2 linked regions of the Hyalangium ruber genome follow. The protein of the gene in region 1 interacts with the protein of each later gene in a pairwise test. Links are inferred from orthologs where the notes say so. Each region holds a gene or a part of one and is shown in the gene's direction. Other genes may lie near its edges.

The links.
Region 2: the proteins of dnaE (region 1) and rplL interact in binary tests that used the Escherichia coli proteins (3 or more experiments, as listed by UniProt). The link is inferred for Hyalangium ruber from one-to-one orthologs.

The regions. Positions count from the first base shown.
Region 1 is NZ_JAXIVS010000006.1:63,307-67,963, forward strand. Bases 263-4,408 are described here. They hold dnaE (DNA polymerase III subunit alpha), read left to right. Parts: upstream 263-638; coding sequence 639-4,208; downstream 4,209-4,408. Other genes in these bases: SYV04_RS18330 (sulfatase family protein), read right to left, coding at 263-395; SYV04_RS18340 (serpin family protein), read right to left, coding at 4,239-4,408. Outside these bases: more of SYV04_RS18330, read right to left, coding at 1-262; more of SYV04_RS18340, read right to left, coding at 4,409-4,657. UniProt on the Escherichia coli protein: DNA polymerase III is a complex, multichain enzyme responsible for most of the replicative synthesis in bacteria. This DNA polymerase also exhibits 3' to 5' exonuclease activity. The alpha chain is the DNA polymerase catalytic subunit.
Region 2 is NZ_JAXIVS010000012.1:310,765-313,724, reverse strand. It holds rplL (50S ribosomal protein L7/L12), read left to right. Parts: upstream 1-1,270; coding sequence 1,271-1,651; downstream 1,652-2,960. Other genes in the region: rpoB (DNA-directed RNA polymerase subunit beta), read left to right, coding at 1,829-2,960; rplJ (50S ribosomal protein L10), read left to right, coding at 656-1,177; rplA (50S ribosomal protein L1), read left to right, coding at 1-276. UniProt on the Escherichia coli protein: The binding site for several of the GTPase factors involved in protein synthesis (IF-2, EF-Tu, EF-G and RF3). Is thus essential for accurate translation.

The DNA.
Region 1 (4,657 bases):
GATTGAGTCCACCCCGCGCGCTCGTACAACGTGGCCGCGTACAGGTGCGGATGGTGTGCCAGGTCCGCCAGCACCAGGGGCACCTCCACCGCGAGGCACGCGAGCGCGCTCCCCCAGAAGAGGGCCCGGCGGCTGACGCCCACCGCCCACAGCCCGGCGCCCAGCCACGCTCCCAGTGCGAGCCCCATCACCGTGTACGCCAGGATGAGTCGTCCCACCTGTCCCAGCACCACGCCCCGGAACTCGCTCCACACCCACTCCTCCAGCAGGCGGCTCGCGTTGCCCTGGTAGCCGAGCTTCATGTTGAGGACAGCGCACAGTGTGTAGAGCGCCAGGAACACCAGCAGGCCCGCCCGGCAACCGAGCAGGAGGGCACGTCCCAACGAGACAGGCACGGTCGGCTTTCGCGAATAGCGGGAGTTCAAGTGGAAATGACGCCGAATCAACGGGAAGGAGGCATTCTTTCGAGCGCCAGCCGACCCTGGAAGTTACCTCTTCCAGCTCCAACGGTGGCATGGCACAAATCGTGCCGGAGGCCGACTTCTTGGCCTGGGCGCCTCCTCAGGTCGTACTAGCGGCCCGCTGTCTGGGGTCCTATCGTTCGCTCGCCTCTTCGCTCGCAGGACGTCACTACCGCCATGTCTTTTACCCATCTCCACCTGCACACCCTCTACTCCCTCCTGGATGGCGCCATCCGGATGAAGGACCTCATCAAGACGGTGAAAGAGAAGGGGATGTCGAGCGTGGCCGTGACGGACCACGGCAACATGTTCGCCACCATCGACTTCTACAAGAAGGCGAAGGACGCGGGAATCAAGCCCATCGTCGGCATGGAGGCCTACGTCGCCGGCACCAAGGGTCGCGAGGACCGCACCGAGAAGGTGGCCCACCACCTCATCCTCGTGGCCCAGAACGCCGAGGGCTACGCCAACCTGCGCTACCTGGCCTCCATGGCGTACATGGAAGGCTTCTACTACCACCCGCGCATCGACAAGAAGATGCTGGCCGAGCACAGCAAGGGCCTCTTCGCGCTCACCGCGTGCCTGGGCGGTGAAGTCACCAGCGCGTGCTTCCGCGGGGACATGGACCACGCCCGCAAGGCGGCGCTCGAGTACAAGAACATCTTCGAGCCGGGCCACTTCTTCCTCGAGGTGCAGTCCAACGGGATGCCCGAGCAGGACAAGGCCAACGAGAACCTCAAGCAGCTGAGCCGGGACCTCGACATCCCGCTGTGCGCCACGGCGGACGCGCACTACATCAAGCGCGAGGATGCGCGGGCGCACGAGCTGCTCATGTGCATCGCCAGCGGAAAGACGCTGGCGGATGGCAAGCGCATGAAGCACTCCACGGACAAGCTCTACGTCACCAGCCCCGAGGAGATGCTGGAGTTCTTCAAGGACATCCCCGAGGCCGTCCACAACACCCAGCGCATCGCCGAGCAGTGCAACCTGGAGCTCAAGCTGGGCAAGCCCATGCTGCCCACCTTCAAGGTGCCCGACAGCCACACGCCGGACAGCTTCATGGCGGAGCTGGCCTTCGAGGGGCTGCACCAGCGCTTCAAGGAGCTGCACGCGGCCAAGGTCTCCTACCCCATCGATCCGGACCAGTACCGCGCCCGCCTCAACCTGGAGCTGGGCGTCATCCAGAAGATGGGCTTCAGCGGCTACTTCCTCATCGTCCAGGACTTCATCAACTGGGCGAAGAAGAACAACATCCCCGTGGGGCCGGGCCGTGGCTCGGGCGCGGGCTCGCTGGTGGCGTACGCGCTGCGCATCACCGACCTGGATCCGCTCCCGTACAACCTGCTCTTCGAGCGCTTCCTCAACCCCGAGCGCGTGTCGATGCCGGACTTCGATATCGACTTCTGCCAGGACCGGCGCGACGAGGTCATTCAGTACGTCTCGCACAAGTACGGCGAGAAGAACGTCGGGCAGATCATCACCTTCGGCAGCTTGAAGGCCAAGAGCGTGCTGCGCGACGTGTGCCGCGTCTTCGCGCTGCCCTTCAGCGAGGGGGACCGCATCGCCAAGCTGGTGCCCGAGGTGCTCAACATCACCCTGAAGGAGGCCATCGAGCAGGAGCCTCGCCTCAAGGAGATGATCGAGAAGCCCACCAACATCGGCGAGGTGGAAGGCAAGCCAGTCACCACCAAGGACGTGTTGGAGATCGCCCTGGCGCTGGAGGGCCTGCACCGCCAGCCCGGCATGCACGCCGCCGGCGTCGTCATCGCCGACAAGCCGCTGTGGGAGTTCGTCCCCGTCTACCAGCCGCCCGGTGAGAAGACGCTCATCACCCAGTTCGCCAAGGACGAGGTGGAGGCCGCGGGCCTGGTGAAGTTCGACTTCCTCGGGCTCAAGACGCTCACGGTGATCCAGAACGCGCTGGATCTCATCAACCGCAACCACCCCAAGGAGAAGCCGCTCGAGCGCAACGACATCCCCCTGCATGACGAGAAGATGTGGGCGCTGATGGCCCAGGGCGACACGGCGGGCGTGTTCCAGATGGAGTCGAGCGGCTTCACCGAAATGGTGATGAAGCTCAAGCCGACGTGCTTCGAGGACGTCATCGCCGCCGGCGCGCTCTACCGCCCGGGTCCGCTCGACTCGGGCATGGTGGACGTCTTCATCAACCGCAAGCACGGCCGCGAGCCGGTGGTGTACCCGCACCCGGCGCTGGAGCCGGTGCTCAAGGACACCTACGGCGTCATCGTCTACCAGGAACAGGTGATGCAGATCTCCCAGGTGCTGGGAGGCTACACCCTGGGTCGCGCGGACCTGCTGCGCCGCGCGATGGGCAAGAAGAAGGCCGAGGTGATGCAGGCCGAGCGCGCCGGCTTCCTCGAGGGTTGCAAGAAGGGCAACGTCGACCTGAAGGTGGCCGGCGAGATCTTCGACCTGATGGAGAAGTTCGCCGAGTACGGCTTCAACAAGAGCCACTCGGCCGCCTACGGCCTCATCACCATCCACACGGCGTGGCTCAAGGCCCACTACCCGGTGGAGTTCATGGCCGCCCTTCTCACCAGCGAGAAGGACAACACCGACAAGGTGGTGCGGCACATCGGCGAGGCGCGCGAGTCGGGCCTCCAGGTGCTGCCGCCGGACGTGAACCTGTCGGACATGGCCTTCGGCGCGGTGGAGGGGAAGATCCGCTTCGGCCTGGGCGCCATCAAGGGCGTGGGCGAGGGCGCCATCGAGGCCATCGTCGAGGCGCGCAAGGAAGGGCCCTTCAAGAGCCTGTTCGACTTCTGCGAGCGCGTGGACAGCCGGCGCGTCAACCGCAAGGTGCTGGAGGCGCTGGTGAAGGCTGGCGCGTTCGACTTCGAGAAGCGCCCGCGCCGCCAGCTCTTCGAGACGATTGAGAAGGCGATGAACCGCGGCTCGTCCAGCCAGAAGGACAAGGCGGCCGGGCAGAGTTCGCTGTTCGGCATGCTGGCGGGGCCGGCCACGAGTGGCGGCGGGGCCGGCGCGCTCAAGGACGAGTACGTGCAGGTGGAGGAGTGGCCGGAGAAGGAGCGGCTGTCCTTCGAGAAGGAGGCCATCGGCTTCTACGTGTCGGGCCACCCGCTGCACCAGTACGAGAAGGAGCTCAAGCGCTACGCCCGGCCGGTGACGGCGGTGCAGCGCGCGCGGCGGGACGAGAAGATCAGCGTGGGCGGCATCATCGCGGCCCTGCGCGAGCGGCCGACGAAGACGGGCAAGCGCATGGCGTGGGTGACGCTGGAGGACCTGTCGGGCTCCATCGAGCTGGTGTGCTTCCCGGGCAAGGAGGGTGGCCGCTCGGTGATGGGCAAGGACGGCAAGTGGACCAAGGGCGGGCCCAAGCCGGGCTACGAGCACTGGGAGACGCTGCTGAAGGGGGATGACCCCATCCTGGTGACGGGCTCGGTGCAGATCAGCCAGCGCGACGAGGACACGCCCACCGCCGAGCTCATCGTCGAGGACATCCAGAGCCTGAAGGCGGTGCGCGAGAAGCGCACCAAGCGGCTGGAGCTGCGCCTGCCGGCGGACCTGGTCACCGAGGAGCGGCTGACGAAGCTGTCGGCCATCGCCAAGCAGTACGCGGGTGCCACGCCGGTGGCGGTGAGCGTGCTGTTCCCCAATGAGGCCGAGGCGCTCATCGGGGGCACTGGGCTCAAGGTGCAGGTGAGCGACGAGCTGCTGCTCGCCGTGGACAAACTCTTCGGGATGAAGGTGGTGGAGCTGGGGTAGTGGCCCCAGCCCGAGTCCCGGCTGGGCGACTCAGGGCTTCACCACCCGCCCGAGGAAGAGGACGGTCTTCGTCTCCACGTCCTCGATGAGGAAGAGGAAGGGCCGGTTCACGATGATCGACTCGGGCTGGGAGACCGGCCCGATGGTGATTCCCGTGGCGGCAGCGGCCTCGGTGCCCGTCTCGTCCACGGAGATGAAGGCCTTGTGTCGAGCGCTGGTGATGGCCAGGCGCTCCTGGGTGGTGATGCCCGAGAGGTCCGCCTCGCTGCCGAAGGCGTCGACCATGCCCAGCGTCTGCAGGGCGCCGGTCAGGGGAACCTCTCCCTCCAGCTTGAACTTCGGGATGCCGAGCGCGAGGTATTCGCTCTGCATCTCCGCGCGAACGCTGTCCAGGAAGGACGCGGACAGCCGCCCCTCGATCTCCTCGAACCGGCCCGCATCCGGAACGA
Region 2 (2,960 bases), on another replicon or contig:
ACGGTCACCATGGACGTGAAGAAGGCCATCTCTGATGCCAAGGGCGGTAAGGTTGACTTCCGCGCCGAAAAGGCCGGCATCGTCCACGTGAAGATGGGCAAGTCCTCCTTCACGGCCGACAAGCTTGAGGCCAACTTCAACACCCTGGTGGACCTCATCATGAAGCTCAAGCCGGCCACCGCCAAGGGCGTCTACCTGAAGGGCGTCGCCGTCTCCACCACCATGGGGCCCGGCATCAAGATCGACACCACCGAGATCCTCGCCCGGCACCGCTAGCCAGGCAGGCGGCCGCTCATGGGTGGGCTTTTTGGGCCCGTCTGTCAGCGGCCGAACATTCTGTCGGTCGAAAAGACTGGATCTTTGCTGAAGCCGGGGGTATAGGCCCCCGGCTTTTGCAATTCGGGCGCCACGTCGTTAGACGGGGTTCCCAACCCTGGTCCATGACAGCAGGGACCGAGAAGGCGGCGCGTCACCCGTTGGCAACCGGGCAACCGGTCGGGAGCGCGGTGTCCTCCTCGGTTCAAACGACCGCGAGGTCAGCCCTGCCGAGACTTGGAGGTGCGGTGTGGTGCCTCTCGAAGGCTCCTCTCGCTCTGCCACTTGGCCCAGGCATCAAGCCCGCCACACGGTGGGCCTCGTAAGGAGGTGAGTCAAGGTGCAGAAGAGCGAGAAGGAAGAAATGATCAAGGAACTCAGCGAAAAGTTCCAGCGGGCTCAGACCGCGATCGTCGCTGAGTTTTCCAAGTTGGACGTGGAGACCGTGACCAAGCTTCGCCGGAAGTTCCGCGAGGGCAAGGTCGAGTACAAGGTCATCAAGAACACCCTCGCCAAGCGGGCGGCCAAGGGAACGTCGGTGGAGGTTATCTCCGGCGATTTCACGGGCCCGGTGGCGTTGGCCATCAGCTACGAAGACGTCGCGGCCCCGGCGAAGATCCTCACCGAGTTCATCAAGGACTTGGAGACGATCAAGATCCGGAGCGCGGTCGTTCAGGGCCGGAAGGTCGATGTCGAGGGCGTGAAGGCTCTGGCGAAGATGCCGGGTCTGCCGGAACTGCGTGCTCAGCTGCTGGGGATGTTGACCCAGCCGGCCGGCATGTTCGTCCGGACGCTGGCGGCTCCCGGTGCGCAGCTGGCGCGGGTCCTCCAGGCGAACGTCGACAAGGGCGAGTCCAAGTAAACGAATCGAGAAGCATTACCACTGTCAACCTCCGGCCTTTTCTCCCCTCAGGGGCCATGGCCGGTTAGATGAACCAAGAAGGAAGATTTCAAAATGGCTGCAGACATCAACGCGCTGATTGACCAGCTCTCCCAGCTCACCGTCATGGAGGCGGCGAACCTGGTGAAGGAGCTTGAGAAGAAGTGGGGCGTTTCCGCCGCTGCCGTCGCCGTCGCCGCTGGCCCGGCCGCTGGTGGCGCCGCCGCCGCTCCTGTCGAGGAGAAGACGGAGTTCACGATCGTTCTGGCCAACGCCGGCGCGAACAAGATCAACGTCATCAAGGAGATCCGCGCCATCACCGGCCTGGGCCTGAAGGAGGCCAAGGACCTGGTCGAGGGCGCTCCCAAGACGGTCAAGGAAGGCGTCAACAAGGACGACGCCAAGAAGATCAAGGACCAGCTCACCGCGGCTGGCGCCACCGTCGAGGTCAAGTAGTTCCCTCAGGCAGCGCCTGGTACCGAGAAATTCCAGGCGCTACCTGACCGGATGAGCAGGCCGGCGCTCCCTGAGAGGGGACGCCGGCTTTGCCCATTTGACGATTCCAAATTTCTCGACGCCGCCGCGCGTTACTGAAGTTTGCCCCGCCCGAGCAGCCCCGTCTCCGGAGAACGAATGCCGACGCAGATCCAGAACAACTTCCGCGTGCGGAAGACCTTCGCCAAGATCGCGAAGATCATCGACATTCCCAATCTTATCAACATCCAGAAGCAGTCCTACGAGAAGTTCCTCCAGGCCGACATCGCCCCGGAGAAGCGCGAGGACATCGGCCTTCAGGGTGTCTTCAAGTCGGTGTTTCCGATCCGCGACTTCAACGAGACGTCCTCGCTGGAGTTCGTCAGCTACCACCTGGAGAAGCCCAAGTACGACGTGGATGAGTGCCACCAGCGTGGCATGACCTACTCGGCGCCCATCAAGGTCGTCGTCCGCCTGGTCGTGTGGGACAAGGACGAGGAGACCGGCGCCCAGTCCATCCGCGACGTGAAGGAGCAGGAGGTCTACTTCGGCGAAATCCCGCTGATGACCCAGAACGGCACCTTCATCATCAACGGTACGGAGCGCGTGGTGGTGAGCCAGCTGCACCGCAGCCCTGGCGCCTTCTTCGACCACGACAAGGGCAAGAGCCACTCGTCGGGCAAGCTGCTCTACAACGCTCGCATCATCCCGTACCGCGGCTCGTGGATCGACTTCGAGTTCGACCACAAGGACGTGCTGTACGTGCGCATCGACCGGCGCCGCAAGCTGCCGGCCACGGTGCTCATCCGCGCCCTGGGCGCCGTGCAGGACACCGCCAAGAAGAACCCGCTGACGTTCGGGGGCTCCACCGAGGAGATCCTCAACTACTACTACGCCACCGAGACCATCTATCTCACCAGCAGCACTGACTTCGAGAAGTCGGTGGAGCTGGAGCTGCTGCCCGGTCAGCGCGCCACGCGCGACATCAAGACCAAGACGGGCGAGCTGATCGTCAAGAAGAACCGCAAGTTCACCCGCGCCGCCATCAAGAAGCTCGAGGCGGCGAAGATGAAGACGCTGCCCATCGACGCGGACGAGCTCTTCACCAAGGTGTCCGCCTACGACGTGGTGGACGAGAACACCGGCGAGGTCATCCTCGAGTGCAATGAGGAGGTCAGCCAGGACAAGGTGGACGATCTCCTCAAGCGCAACATCAAGGAGTTCAAGGTCCTGTTCATCGACAACCTCAACGTGGGTCCGTACCTGCGTGAGACGCTGATGATGGACAAGA